DNA from 2 places in the Ferrimonas sp. SCSIO 43195 genome. Region 2 is predicted to be linked to the other one. Evidence: predicted binding sites of a transcription regulator. Region 2 holds the regulator's gene; the other holds the start of a gene.
The links. The regulator LexA, encoded in region 2, represses DNA repair genes until DNA is damaged. The targets are predictions, from matches to a motif close to TACTGTATNNNNATACAGTA.
Positions count from the first base shown of each region.

Region 1: a site for LexA is predicted at 4,991-5,010, ahead of J8Z22_RS16130 (acyl-homoserine-lactone synthase). Genes of this name have one in related genera too.

Region 1 covers NZ_CP072679.1:3,482,243-3,489,909, reverse strand. The annotation lists gene J8Z22_RS16150 (ABC transporter permease) at 1-2,005, opposite strand, end outside; gene J8Z22_RS16145 (ABC transporter ATP-binding protein) at 1,998-2,699, opposite strand; gene J8Z22_RS16140 (efflux RND transporter periplasmic adaptor subunit) at 2,722-3,978, opposite strand; gene J8Z22_RS16135 (hypothetical protein) at 4,007-4,930, opposite strand; gene J8Z22_RS16130 (acyl-homoserine-lactone synthase) at 5,214-5,801, shown strand; gene J8Z22_RS16125 (hypothetical protein) at 5,806-6,444, opposite strand; gene J8Z22_RS16120 (TetR/AcrR family transcriptional regulator) at 6,504-7,100, opposite strand; gene J8Z22_RS16115 (HlyD family secretion protein) at 7,297-7,667, shown strand, end outside.
Region 2 covers NZ_CP072679.1:187,786-195,452, reverse strand. The annotation lists gene J8Z22_RS00910 (SURF1 family protein) at 1-10, opposite strand, end outside; gene J8Z22_RS00905 (DUF2909 domain-containing protein) at 35-250, shown strand; gene J8Z22_RS00900 (cytochrome c oxidase subunit 3) at 247-1,119, opposite strand; gene J8Z22_RS00895 (cytochrome c oxidase assembly protein) at 1,133-1,672, opposite strand; gene ctaD (cytochrome c oxidase subunit I) at 1,674-3,284, opposite strand; partial or broken gene coxB (cytochrome c oxidase subunit II) at 3,317-4,381, opposite strand; gene J8Z22_RS00880 (SulA-like leucine-rich domain-containing protein) at 4,802-5,251, opposite strand; gene lexA (transcriptional repressor LexA) at 5,251-5,871, opposite strand; gene plsB (glycerol-3-phosphate 1-O-acyltransferase PlsB) at 6,100-7,667, shown strand, end outside.

The DNA.
Region 1 (7,667 bases), 1.5 Mb from region 2:
AGTTCTCTTCGACCACGGTGACGGTCAGATCCTGCTGTGGCAGCAGTTGTTGCAGTTCGCCTTTGAGGGTGCCGATGGCCAGATTGATCGGCCCTTGGGTGGCGGTGACGATCAGGTTGGCCTGAGACACCCAGCTGTAGCCACAGATGAACAGCAGTGGCGAGCGGCTCTCTCGGGCCGAGCCCACCTGAATGTCGGCCACCACGCCGACGATCTTCACCGGGAACTCGGCGTCGGCGCCGCGACCGGTCTTAAAGCGCCAGATCTTGCCGATGGCCTGCTCCGGGCTGCCCAGTCCGGCCATGGTGGCGATGGACTCGGTGATGATGATGCTGGCAAAGCCGCGGCCGTCGTCCTGCTGGTGGTACCAGTCGGCGCCAAAGCGGCTGTCGAAGTCGCGCCCGGCCAGCAGCGTCAGCCCCTGGGCCTCAACGATGCCGTAGCCGCTGCCGACGAAGGGCAGAAACGGTGCATCGGCGCTGGCACCGGGCCACAGTAACTTGGTAGAGGTGTTGGTGGTGGCAGTCAGCGAGGCGTCGGCAAAGCTGACGTTGCTGATGCCCGGCAAGGCGTCGATGCGCTGCACCAGGGCGGCGTCGGCGTGATCAAACAGCGCCGCTTTAGGCAGGCCGCTTACCTCCAGTCGTTGGCTGCGCTCGTAGCCTACCGGCTGGGATTTGAGGAACGCCAGCTGCTGGAACAGCACCACCGCTGCCACAATCAAACCGATGGACAGCGCCGCCTGCAGGGTCAGTAACGACTTACGAACCACGATGGCGGTCTTGCCGCGCTGCAGGTCGCCACTGAGCACTCGCTTGGCGCTGAACGACGACAGAAACAGCGCCGGATACAGGCCGGCACTGACGCCCATGCCCAGGGTCAGTCCCGCCAGGGCCAGCAGGTGCGACGGGCTGGCAGTCAGCGCCAGTGGCGCTTCCACCAGGGCGTTGAACCAGGGCAGGGCCAGTTGCACCAGGCCGGTGGCCAGCAATACCGCCACCAGTGCCAGCAGGGTCGACTCAAACAGAAACTGGCTCACCAGTTGTGGTTGGCTGGCCCCCAGTGCTTTTTTCACGCCCACTTCGCGGGCACGGCGCCCGGCCTGGGCGGTGCTCATGTTGACGAAGTTGATCAGGGCGATGGCCACCAGCAGCAGGCTGAGGCCGGTGCAGACGGTGACCACAAAGCGTGAGCCGTTGGTCTTCATCTCAAACTGAGACTCGGCGTCCAGATGGATGTCGGTAATGGCCTGCAGCTCCATGGTGACCATGTTTTTACCGCCATAGGCCAGGGCGTCGTACAGGGCGGTCAGATCCGCCGCCAGACGCTCGGTGTCGGCACCGGGGCGGGTACGCAGGTAGGTGTAGCTGTTGTTGTGGCCCATGGAGGGGGTGCCGATCAGCGCCGGGTTGGCGGCGGTGAGCAGGTCGAAGGCGAAGTGGCTGTTGTCCGGCAGCGTTTCAAACACCGCGGCGATGGTCCAGCGCTGTGCCTTACCCTGCAAGGTGGCGCCCACCACCTCGGTGTGGCCAAACAGGCGCCGGGCCTCGTCACTGGACAGCGCCAGTTGATCCGGTTCGGTCAGCGCCCGTTGCAGGTCGCCGGCCAGGGTGGTCAGCGGCAGCAGCTCGGTCAGGTTGCTGCTGGCGGCAAACAGGGTGCCCAGCTGCAACTGCTGGCCGATGTGCTCCACCTTGGGGTCGACCTTCTGCGACAGGTCCATCAGGTTAAACACCTGCTCTACCGCGGCAACGTTATTCAGCTCGGTGTTAAAGGCGGAGCTGACCAGCGGTGCCTGCATGCCCATGGAGGGCCAGTGCTGCTGCAGCCGATAGGTGTTGTCGGCATGGGGCAAAAAGCGATCGAAGGACAGCTGATAGCTGACAAACAGGGCGATGAGAATGGCGGCGCTCAGGCCCACGGCCAGGCCGAGAATGTTCAGCAGGCTGTGGCTTTTCTGCCGCAGCATGGCGCGATAGGCGGTGATCAGATACTGGTTAAGCACACTGCACCTCCTTCAATGGCTGGCCCTGGTCGCCGTCGACCACCTTGCCGTCCAGCAGTTCAATGATGCGGTTGCCGTAGTCGGCGTCGCGGCGGGAGTGGGTCACCATCACGATGGTGGTGCCTTTGCGGTTGAGTTCGGTCAGCAATCGCATCACCTCGAGGCCGTTTTCCGAGTCCAGGTTGCCGGTGGGCTCGTCCGCCAGAATCAGCTTGGGGTTGATCACCAGCGCCCGGGCGATGGCTACCCGCTGCTGCTGACCACCGGACAGCTGCTGCGGCAGGTGACCGGCGCGGTGGCCGATGTTGAGCTGGTCCAGAATGGCTGCCACCCGCTGGCGTCGTTCGGCCTTGGCGACCTTGTTGTACAGCAGTGGCAGTTCGACGTTCTGGGCCACGGTCAGGTCGTCCACCAGGTTGAAGCTCTGAAAGATGTAGCCGAGGCTGCGGCTGCGCAGGCTGGCCAATTGCCGCTCGGAAAAGCCCTCAATCTGCTCACCGTCGAAACGGTACTGGCCGGCATCGGGATGGTCGAGCATGCCGATGATCGACAGCAGGGTCGACTTGCCGCAGCCGGACGGCCCCATGATGGAGACAAAGTCGCCGGGGGCCACGGTCAGATCCAGGGCGTCCAGGGCCACGGTTTCGATGTCGTGGGTGCGAAAGGCTTTATGAATGCCGGTCAGGGTAATCATGACAAAATTCCTTTTTTATTGATTAGTTGAGTAGCAGTTCGTCGGCGTTGTCGAAGCTTGAATAGCTGGAGGTGATCACTCGGTCGCCGGGTTTGAGCCCCTCCAGCACCTGAAACACGGTGGCGTTTTTCTTGCCCAGGCGAATGGCGGTGCGGTGGGCCTGGTGGCCGTCGCTCGACAGCACAAAGGCCCAGTGGCCGCCGCTGTCGTTAACGAAGGCGCCCTTGTTCAGCAGCACCGCGTTGTCCTGAGGGCTGCTCAGCACCAGATCCACGTCCAGGCTCTGGCCACGTTTGATGCCGGCCAGGTCGCCGGGCAGGTCAATCTCCACGGTGAAGCGGGAGGCGTTGACCCGGCTGTCGATCTTGGTGGTGATGGCGTCGATCAGCCGGCCGTTGACCCGCACTTTGGCGGCCATGCCCAGCTGCACCTGGCTGAGGTAGTACTCGTCCACCTCCACCGCCAACTTGTACTCGCCGGGCAGGTCAATTTGGCCGAGACGGGCGCCCTTGGTCTTGGACTCGCCCACCACCACGTCCAGATCGCTGAGGTAGCCGGACACCGGCGCCTTTACCAGCAGGTTGTCCAGGTTCTTACGGGCAAAGGCCAGGTTGGTGTCCAGCATCTTGGCGCTGTCCTCCAACTGGGTGATCTGCGCCTGGCGAATCAGGTTTTCCGCCTGCTGGCGCTCCTGGGTCAACTGGCGGCGTTTCTGGTAGTAGCTCAGATCCTGCTGCAGGTTGAGCAGGTCGTCCTTGGGGATCAGGTCGCGCTTCTCCAGGGCAATGGCCTGTTTAACCTTGCGTTGCAATTGGTTGATCTGGTGTTCAATCTCCAGCAGATCCCGTTTCAGGTTGAGCTTGTTGGTTTCCATGGTCATCTGGGTGTTGCGCAGGAAGTTGAGCTGCTCGGTGATCTGTGCCTCGCGGCTGATGACGTCCAGCTGCAGGGCGCTGTTGGACAGCTTCACCAGCGGCTGGCCCTCGGTGACAAACTCCCCCTGTTCCACCAGCTTCTGCTCTACCCGGCCACCGCTGATGGCATCCAGGTAGATGCTGGTTTTCGGCTTGATGCTGCCACGCAGCCGCAAGGTGTCCTCAAAGGCACCGGCTTGAACGGTAGTGACCACCAGGGTGGCGCTGTCGACCCGCTGCTGCACGCGGTCGCTGTCGCCATGGCTGAGGGCGTAGGCCGCCGAGGCCAGCACCAGCCCCAACAGGGTGGCGATGACGGCGTTTTTGATGGCCGGGCCGCGGCTCGGGGTGATTTTTCTGTCCATGAGGGGCTCCTGTTCCTTCAGGTGGTAATCAGTAAGGCTTGCGCAGCAGTTCCAGCTGCACGCCGTTGCTTAACAAGTGGCAGTCGCTCATCTGCCAGCCGCTGAGGCTGGTCAGCGGCGCCAGGGCCTGATGACTGGGTTGGCTGTCGATCAGCTGGCAACTGAGCAGCAGTTCGTCCACCCAGCCCCGTTGAATCAGTTGCTGGCAGCGGCTCTGGTTGGTGATCACCACCAGCGTTGGCAGCTGCATCTGTGCCTGTTGCAGCAGCAACCGGGCAAAGGCCTCGGCACCATCGAATTGCTGCAACGACAGTTCGCTGCCGGCGGCGTTACGCAGGCCGGCGTAGGCCTGGGTGGCGTCGGCCAGATCGCTGGCCAGGGCATGGCTGCTCAGTACTCGCTGGCGAATGCGTTGGTTGTGACCGAACTCGCCATCGAACGTCGCCAGTGGGTGGTCGCCGCCGCCCAGGGTGGTGGCGCAGACCGCGACCACCCAGGGGCGCCCCTGAGTGGCCAGGGTGTAGGGGCCGTAATAGATCTGGTTGCCGATGTCCTTGACCGGGAAACGGTTGATGGTGATGCCGTGATCCGACGCCTGTTTCTGCTGTTGGCCAAACACCCACCAGGGGCAATTGATGCTGGGGATGTTGAGCTCACGAATGTTGGCCGCTTTCAGGCTGGGTAACAGCTCGCCCAGGGTGATGAAGCCGTCGTGTGGCGGCGTCGACAGGTACAGGGCGTCGGCCTGCTCCTGCACTGCCGCGTGTAGCAGCGATGACACCGGGTAGCCAAACATGCCGGAGCCGGAGCCGATGCGGCGGTTGTTGCGGGTCAGGGACCAGGCCCAGCCGGAACGCCGGGACAGGTGCTGGGCCTTATCCAGGGTAAACAACAGCTCGCCGGGCAGGGCGCTGTGTTGAGTGTGCTGTGCGTGGTGGGCCTGTGCAGTCATGGCAAACGTCGTCCATATCAGTGATTGGGTTCAGACTAGCCCGAAGTGCCGTGCCGGGTTAGCTGTCAGTTGTGACAGTAGGGCTGATTGCTGTGGTCCCGATCCGCGTCAATGCTCGGTTTGGCGGGGGTCGCGACGGTGCATCAGTGACGGCGGTAAAGGTAAAGGACGGCGGCGCTGGCGACCACCTGTCAGATCTGACATGGGCACAACTGACAGTTATGCCGGGGCGGGGAATTTCTTAATTTTTGCTCACGATTTCGATTCCGAAAAGGTGAGCAACATGTCCAACATTACTGTGATCAACCCACACACTTCTCCTGCCAACCCTGAGCTGTTGAATCAGGTCTTTAAGCTTAGAAATGAGACCTTTAAGCAGCGCCTTGGCTGGGAGGTCAGCTGTGAGGACGGCCTGGAAACCGACAACTTCGATGCGCTGCAGGTGTCGCACATCGCCATGACCGATCACAACGACAGCGTCATCGGCTGCTGGCGCGCGCTGCCGACCCAGGGCCAGTACATGTTGAAGGACGTGTTTCCGGAGTTGCTGCAGGGCGAAGCGGCGCCGCAGCAGGAGAAGGTGTGGGAGATCAGCCGTTTTACCGTGCGCAAGGGCGACGGTGAGAAGGGCCGCGGCCTGGTGAATCACTCCACCGCGGCTTTGGTAAAGTCGTTCTACGATTTCGCCATCGACAATGACATTAAGCACTATGTGTTGGTGACCACCGTGGCCTGTGAACGAATTCTGCGTTTGCTGGGGGTGAAAACCCGCCGCATGGGGGCCGGCAAATCGCTGCAGATCGGCATTGAGCGCTCGGTGGCGCTGTGGGTAGAGGTGGACGACAGCCTGAATGTACAACTGGCCAGCTAAGGGGCTACTTAAGGTATTGCTCTTCGCGCCAGGTCGCCAGCCAATGGGGCTTGTGAACCACCAACAGGGTGGTGCTGAAGCCATTGAGCATGGCCTCGGGGAAGAAAAACAGCGGCATCAGAATCAAATAGTTGTCCCGAATAATGGTCCAGTCGTAGTCAAAGCTGAACCAGCTGGCCAGCAACAGGGTGCGGGCCACGAAGCAGACAATGCCATTGAAAAAGCCATCGACGAAGATGTAGATCCACAGGTTGCGGGGCAGGGTGTTGTGGCTCAGGGTCAAGATGGCAAAACTGAGGCCGATGGGCGCGGCCACCCCCAGCAGGCCAACGGCGCCGGCGCCCTGCCAGGGCTCGCTGCCCAGGCCGACACTGGCCAGCAGTGCCAGGCTGCCGACCACGATGGCATTGCGCCAGCCGAACACCAGGGTGGTGACGGTGAGGGCGACAAAGTGCAGCTCCAGGCCGTCGTAGATCCCGGCTCGCAATTGCCATAAGCCGCTGAGGCCCACGACGAACCCCAGGGTCAGGTGCAAGACGTAGTCGTGTTCTCTAATGGCCTGCCACAGGTTGCCACGGATCAGGCAGTGCAGCGTCAGCCAGATCCACAGTACCCAGGCCAGGCCTTCGGCGGCTGAGGGCATTGAGGTGTCCTTTTCTCTCTCTGTCTTTAAAAGAGTACCTCATTGTGGCCCAGGTTGCTTTAGCGGCAGCTTTTCAGGAAGGTGGCCACCGCGGTATCGGCGTAGCGCTGTAACTGAGCGGAATCCGAGGGCAGCGGCGTCAACAGGGCCTCGAAGTAACGGGAGCCCCGCAGTGCCCCCAGCAGCTGCTCGGCGCTGTTGTGCGGGTCGTCCAATTGCAGCTGGCCATCGGCCACCAGTTGCACCAGCAACTGTTCCAGGGTGGCCAGTGCCCGGCGAGGGCCGCGATCCAGAAAGAACTCCACCAGCTCCTGATCCTGTTTGCTTTGGGCAATCATCAGCCGAAACAGGCCCATGGTTTTTGGGTGATAGACGAAGCTGGTGTAGCTGCGGCAGAAGTGCTGCAGCTGTTGCTCGGTGCTGTGGCTGAGATCCGAATCTACGGCCAGGATGGTCTGCAGTTCGCCGGTCAGCCGGGTCACCACCTCTTTCAGCAGGCCACGTTTGTCACCGAAATAGTTGTACAGGGTCAGCTTGGAGCCACCGCAGCGCTCGATCAACTGGTCCAGCCCGGTGGCGTCGAAGCCCTGTTGCAGAAACAGCTCGGTGGCGACATCCAAATAATTCTGCTTCTTTTTCAGGCTGGAAGGGCGCATATGGTACTCCTCAGTACAGTTTTTGCCTGGTAGGGCTTGAAATCCATCTTACTACTCAAATATGATACTGTACAGTACAGTATCTTAATGGCTGTTGAACCAGACCAAACGACAGTGGGCTTTGACGAGGCGTTGCCGTGGTGGGTTTGCAGACATCTGGATGCTGATGGTGGTTGATTCTTCAATGGTTGTGTCTATGAACAGTGGAAAAAAGAAAGTCCTGGTGGCGCTGACTCTGGTGCTGGTCATCAGCGGATTGTACCTCTATCTGGCGCCGCGGCAAGGCTGGATTGAAACCGATAACGCCTATGTGCAGGGCGAGATTACGCCGGTCAGTGCCGAGGTGGCCGGAGTGGTGACCCGGGTACTGGTGACCGACAACCAGTGGGTGGAGGCTGGCACCTTGCTGGCGCAGCTGGATAAGCGCAACTACCTGGCGCTGAAGGACAAGGCTGCCGGGTCATTGGCGGAGGTAGAGGCGAGCATTGTCAGTGCCCGGCAGCAGATCGAGATGCAGATCATTGCCGTCAAGGAGGCCGAAACGGCCATCGACTCTGCCGCCACCGA
Region 2 (7,667 bases):
AATACTTCATACAAATCCCGACTAAGGAAGGTCCATGCAAATTGCGTTAAAACTGCTGCTTGTGGCGCTGCTGCTGTTCATTGTGTTTAATCTGGGCCGAGCCTTGCTGTTGATGCTCAAGGACAACAGCGGCAGTCACAACATGAGTCAGTACCTGGGGCGGCGTGTGGCCCTGTCCGCCTTTGTGGTGGTCCTGCTGATCCTGGCGCTAATGGGAGGCTGGCTGCAGCCTAACCCCCGCCCCTATTAAAGGATGTAGACGAACACAAACAGCAACAACCACACCACATCCACAAAATGCCAATACCAGGCACTGGCCTGAAAGGCGAAATGCTTCTGCGGCGTAAAGTGCCCCTTCACCACCCGCACCAACATCGTCAGCAGCATGATGGTTCCCAGGGTCACATGCAGGCCATGAAACCCGGTCAACAGGAAGAAGGTGTTGCCATAGACGCCGGAGCTCAGGGTCAGGTTCATCTCCTGATAGGCGTGCAGGTACTCTTCGCCCTGCAGCGCCAGAAAGCACACTCCCAGCAACACCGTGGCCGCCAACCAGCCGGTCAGAGGCCGGCGCCGATCCTGCTCCAATGCCACGTGGGCGAAGTGCAAAGTCACCGACGAGGTTAACAGAATCAGGGTGTTGTACAGTGGCAGTCCCTGCCAGCCCATGGCCTGGGTGGTCTCGCCTCCCGGGGTGGTTACCAGCGGCCACATCGCCTCAAACGTCGGCCACAGTACCTCATGGGTCATGGCATTGTTGCCGGCGCCTCCTAACCAGGGCACCGCCACCATGCGGGCATAGAACAGGGCCCCGAAAAAAGCGCCGAAAAACATCACTTCAGAGAAGATAAACCAGGACATCCCCTGTCGGAACGACCGGTCCATCTGCCGGGAATACAGGCCGGCCATGGACTCGTTGATCACCGTGCCAAACCAACCAACCACCATCACCACAATCACCGCAATGCCGGACAGCAGCACGTAACCAAAGATGCCGGTATCGCCGCTCTTGAGGCCGCCGACGTAGTTTCCCGCTCCCAATGCGATAAGAAACAGGCCGATGGCACCAACAATGGGCCAGTAGCTCTGCTCGGGAACGTAATACTTTTCATGTTTCATCGAATTGCTCTCCTTAGCCACGCTCATTGGCCTGGTCGGTCACGTTGTAGAGCGTGTATGACAGGGTCAGGGTCTGAATCTCCTCCGGCAGGGCCGGATCCAGATAGAACAGCAACGGCATCTGGGTTTCTGCCCCCGCTTCCAGGGGCTGGTGGTTAAAGCAAAAGCACTCGATCTTGGAGAAATAGAGTGCCCCCTGCCCCGGCGTGACCGAGGGCACGGCCTGACCAATAATGTCCCGCTGGGAAAGGTTTCGAGCCAGAAAGGCCACCTGACGGGTCTCACCAGGGTGTACCTGAATGCGGTTGACCTCGGGTTCAAACTGCCAGGGCATGTCGCTGTGTACCGAGGTGATGAACTCCACGGTGACCAGGCGTTGGCTGTCCACCTGTTCGCTGTCGGCCGCGGCGGTCTGACGAGTCTTGCCATTGATGCCGGTAATGTCGCAGAACACGTCGTACAGCGGCACTAGGGCAAAGCCAAAACCAAACATGGCCACCGTGACCAGCAGCAGCCGGGTCACCAGACGTCGATTGGCATTAGGGCCAGTCATCTCACGCTACCTTAGGGGGCGTATCGAAGGTATGCAGTGGCGCCGGAGAGGCCACCGTCCACTCCAGCCCTTCGGCACCGTCCCAGGGCTTGGCCGGCGCCTGCTGGCCGCCGCGAATGCACTTGATCACCAAGGCGAGGAAGATCAGTTGCGACAAGCCAAAGGCAAAGCCACCAATGGAAACGATCTGATTAATATCGGCAAACTGCAGGGCATAATCGGGAATCCGTCTCGGCATCCCCGCCAGTCCCAGGAAGTGCATGGGGAAAAACAGCACATTGACCGACACCACAGAGCACCAGAAGTGCCATTTGGCCAGGCGTTCGCTGTACATGTGGCCGGTCCATTTCGGCAGCCAGTAGTAGGCCGCCGCCATGATGGAAAACACCGCCCCGGTCACCAGCACGTAATGGAAATGGGCCACCACAAAGTAGGTATCGTGGTACTGGAAATCCACTGGCGTAATGGCCAGCATCAACCCGGACAGGCCGCCGATGGTAAACAGCACGATGAACGCCAGCGCAAACATCATCGGCGCCTCAAAGCTGATGGCGCCCCGCCACATGGTGGCCACCCAGTTAAACACCTTGACCCCGGTGGGCACCGAGATCAGCATGGTGCAGTACATGAAAAACAGTTCCGCCGCCACCGGCATGCCGGTGGTGAACATGTGGTGGGCCCAGACGATGAAGGACAGCAGGGCAATAGACGCGGTGGCGTATACCATGGAGGCATAGCCAAACAACTTCTTGCGGGAAAACGCGGGCACAATGGCGGAGATGATGCCAAACGCCGGCAAAATCATGATGTACACCTCTGGATGACCAAAGAACCAGAAAATGTGCTGGAACATCACCGGGTCACCACCGCCGGCGGCATCGAAGAACGCGGTACCGAAGTACTTATCGGTCAATACCATGGTCACCGCCCCCGCCAGTACCGGCATCACCGCGATCAACAGAAAGGCGGTGATCAACCAGGTCCAGACAAACAGTGGCATCTTCATGTAAGTCATGCCCGGAGCACGCAGGTTGACGATGGTCACAATGACGTTGATGGCGCCCATGATGGAGCTGATGCCCATGATGTGAACCGAAAACACAAACAGCGCGGTGGAATCACCGCTGAAGGTGGTCGACAACGGCGCATAGAAAGTCCAGCCGAATGCCGGACCGCCCCCTTCCATAAACAAACTGCCGATCAACAGGGCAAAGGCAAACGGCAGGATCCAGAAACTCCAGTTGTTCAGCCGTGGCAGTGCCATATCCGGGGCGCCGATCATCATCGGGATCATCCAGTTAGCCAGCCCTGTAAACGCCGGCATCACCGCCCCAAATACCATAATCAGTCCATGGACCGTGGTCATCTGATTGAAGAAGTTCGGCTCTACCAACTGCAGACCCGGCTGGAACAACTCGGCCCGAATCACCATCGCCATGGCCCCACCGACCAAAAACATGGTAAAGCTGAACCACAGATACAGGGTGCCGATCTCTTTGTGGTTGGTGGTCAGCAACCATCGTTTCAGGCCCTTCTGCGGTGCGTGGTGATGGTCGTGTTCCGTTTCGATATGGCCGACATCGGCCTGATTTTCTCGTGTCGCTATGGTCATGACTGTGCCCCTCATTGTCCCTTAGAGGCGGCTACATCCGCCGTCTGTACCACATCGCCGGTGTCATTGCCCCAGGCGTTTCGTTCATAAGTCACCACCGCCGCCAGCTCCTTGTTACTCAACTGAGCCGCAAACGCTTGCATGGCGGTTCCGGCCTTGCCATGAACCACAATGTCGATGTGCGCCTTCACCTCACCCAGGGCGATGGGGCTGTCTTTCAGAGCCGGGAACACCCCCTGCAGGCCCGCGCCGTTAGGCATGTGGCAGGCCGCGCATCGAGACAGGTACACCTGCTCTCCCAGGGTCATGCTCTCCTCCATAGTCAGTGTCTGGGTCAGGGCTTCGGTTTCCGCCTTGGCCGCCGCTGCCGCCGCCCCCTGCTGCTCGGCCAGCCAAAGATCAAACTCCGCTTCTGGCAACACCTCCACCACCACCGGCATGAAGCCGTGGTCTTTTCCACATAACTCGGCGCATTGACCTCGGTAGGTGCCAGGCTTGTCCACCCGGGTCCAGGCTTCGTTGATGAACCCCGGGTTGGCGTCCTTTTTCACCGCAAAGGCCGGCACCCACCAGGAGTGGATGACGTCGTCAGAGGTCATCAGGAAACGGACTTTGCGGTTGACGGGAATCACCAACGGCTTATCCACCTCCAGCAGGTAGTTTTCGCCTTTGGCTTCGGCGTCATTGATTTGGCTTTGAGGGGTGGACATCAGGCTGAAAAACTCCACACCCTGGTCGAAATACTTGTAATGCCACTTCCATTGGGAGCCGGTGATCTGAATGGTGAGGTCGGACTGACTGGGATCTTCCATCGCCACCAGAGTTTTGGTGGCAGGCACCGCCATGACGATCAAAATAATGAACGGAATCACCGTCCACAGAATTTCGATCTTGGTACTTTCATGAAAATTGGCGGGCACCGCGCCTTTGGACTTGCGGTGTGCAATCAGGGAGTAGAGCATCACTCCAAACACCACCGCCGCAATGGCACAGCAGATATAGAAAATGGTCATGTGCAGGCCATACACCTGCTCACTGATGGCGGTCACGCCCGGGGTCAGATTGTAATCCGACTCGGCGACCGCCCACACTGGCATCAAGGCGATGATGGCCAGTAAAGCAATCCTTCTCACATCAACTACTCCTCTGTGTATTGCATGACGCAATATCCAGAGAAGAGCAGCACAGTAATGCTCAGCCCTATGAAGCTCCCCTCCCCTTAATCGGTTTGGGCACACAGCCGACGCGGTTCCGCGTGACCGTTACTTCTGCCTCACACAGTTCTTCGACTGTGTCTTTTCTAACCTAATGACATATTTCGATTTGATCAAGATCAAGAATAGCACTCAATCCACGTATGCAAGGGCAAAAAAGAGGAAATCTCTTTAATTTATCGATTGGCAATAGAAAACACTAAGGGTATGAAAAGGTGTATTAAACAGCAGCAACTGAAGGCGAACAAGGTTCATTATTAAGGACAGGCCTGAATCCACGGCTCAAGCCAGCATTCCCCGAGGTTAGTGAATCCAGTTCGACACCAGTTGAGTGGTAATGCGGCTGGTTTGAGATTGAAACAGATAGCCGGAACATTCGGCACGGCGACTGGCCAGCTCCAACCGGCGCCAGTCGCGGGCGGCAATGGTAGGCAACCAGGCCACCACCGCGCTGCAGGTATGCCCGGACAGCGCCTGTTCGACGGCCCACTGGCCTTCGACGTCGTCCTGACAGCGAACGATCAGAATGCGGTCCATGGCCACTCCGGCATTTTGCAGAATCTGTTTCCAACCGAACCTTGGTGGGTTTACCAGCACCAACCAGCGCTGCTTCTGGCTCAACTCCGCCAGCTTCGGTGCCAATTCAGTCAGGGCCGCCGCGCCGCTGTCCAGTCGGGTCAATCTGGGGTTGGTGGACCAATTGCCCTGCCACAGGCCGGGATGACGAAACTGCGTTCCTTGCCGAGTCTTCATTATTGCAATCCTCCGTTTCGAATCACACCCACCGCCAGGCCTTCAATGCTCAGAGGCTCATGCTCCAGGTCCACCACAATGGGTTGGTATTCACTGTTTTCGGCGTGCAGGTACACCAGATTGTCTTTACGCTGAAACCGCTTCACGGTCACATCTTCGCCCACCCTGGCCACCACAATCTGACCGTTGTGAGCCTCCTGCTGACTGTGTACCGCCAACAGATCCCCATCCATAATGCCGATATCGACCATGGAGTCGCCCCGCACCCGCAACAGATAATCGGCATTGGGACGGAACATGCTGGGGTCCAACTGACAATGCTGTTCGATATGCTGCTGAGCCAGAATCGGCTCCCCCGCTGCCACCTGACCGATCAACGGCAACCCCAGTTGCTCCGGTTCCGGACCGGTATCCAACAGGCGAATGCCGCGCGAGGTGCCGGGGACTATCTCGATCACCTGCTTGCGCGCCAACGCCTTCAGATGCTCTTCGGCGGCATTGGCACTGCGAAACCCCAGACGTTTGGCGATCTCCGCACGAGTCGGCGGCATGCCGGTCTCCTGCATATGGTTGCGGATCAGTTCCAGCACCTGGGTCTGTCTCGGGGTTAACGGCTTCATATCTCTACCTGTTTATCTATACAGTACCACTGTGAGTATATACAGGTAGGCGATAAATTCAACAGTAATTTATTGAATTTGACTGGCCAAATCCCCACAGCCGGAACACCCGCTGACAATTGGCCGGTACAGCAGACTGCCGCCTGAGTCGCTTTCGGTGTAGAATCACAACCAGTTAACGAACAAAAAGCGAATAGAACGGTGACCCAAGAATTCTTATCGCCCTGGATGAAGGGCGCACGCTGGCTGCAAAAGCCGGTAGTGAACAGCCGGTTGGTGCCTGAAGACCCCATTGCCGAGCTGGACATCGATACCGACCGGCCCCTGGTGTACGTCATGAGCCACGAGTCGCATTCGGATCTGCTGGCATTGCATGAGGCCTGCCTCAACGCCAACCTGCCAAGCCCGTTGAAACCTCTGCAGATCAAAGGTCAGTCCGTCAGCCGTGTAGTCTGGCTCAACGGCGCCACCCCCCTGTTTGGTAAAGCGAAAAAGGCCGACTTCCTGGCACGGTTCGAGAAGCTGTTGTCGCTGCATCAACAACACGACGACCTGGACGTTCAAGTGGTGCCGGTGTCGCTGATGTGGGGCCGTGATCCGGGCAAAGAGGAAAGCGTTAGCGCCACCCTGCTCAACAAAGAGCAACCCACCTGGCTGCGCAAGTTTTTCATTCTGATGATGCTGGGACGGGATACCTTTATTCGCTTCTCCCGCCCGGTGTCGCTGCGCTATATGGCCGACAAACACGGCACCGACGACAGCATTGCCCAGAAACTGGCTCGGGTGGCGCGAGTCCATTTCGGTCGTCAACGCACCGTGGCCACCGGACCTCGACTGCCGGATCGCGATGCCCTGTTCCGTAGCCTGCTGGCCTCCAAGGGGCTGGATGAGGCGATTCGGGAAGAAGCCAAAAGCAAGAACATCAGTGAAGAGAAAGCCCGCGAACGCGCCCTGGAATACCTGGAGGAGATCGCCGCCGATTACTCCAGCAACCTGATCCGTATCGGTGAGCGGCTGTTGTCCTGGATCTGGAACAAAATCTACAATGGCATCAATGTCCGCGGCGCCGAACAGGTCCGCCAGCTGTCTCAGGACGGCCATGAGATTGTGTTTGTGCCCTGCCACCGCAGCCACATGGACTACCTGCTGCTGTCCTACATCATCTATCAACAGGGGATGGTGCCGCCGCACATCGCCGCCGGGGTCAACCTGAACTTCTGGCCCGCCGGTCCGATTTTCCGTCATGGCGGCGCCTTCTTCATTCGGCGCTCCTTCAAAGGCAACAAGCTGTACGCCGAGGTGTTCCGAGAATACCTGCATCAGCTGTTTGCCCGTGGCTACTCCATTGAGTACTTCTGCGAGGGCGGCCGCTCTCGCACCGGCCGGCTGTTACCGCCGAAGACCGGCATGATCGCCATGACCATTCAAACCGTCCTGCGCGGCATCGAACGGCCCGTCACCCTGGTGCCCATCTACCTGGGCTATGACCATGTGATGGAGGTAGCGACCTATCACAAGGAGCTGAAAGGAAAGAAGAAAGAGAAGGAGGGCATGCTGCAGGTATTGTCCGCCATCAAAAAACTGCGCAACTATGGCGAAGGCTATGTCAACTTTGGTCAGCCGATCACTGTCCATCAGTTCCTCAACGATAAAGTGCCGAACTGGCGCCAGGACACTCAGGCGGATCCGGATCAACGTCAGCCCTGGCTGACCCCGGTGGTCAACGAGCTGGCCGGCCAGTTGATGTGCAACATCAACGATGCCGCCGCCGTCAGCGCCGTGACCCTGACCGCCAC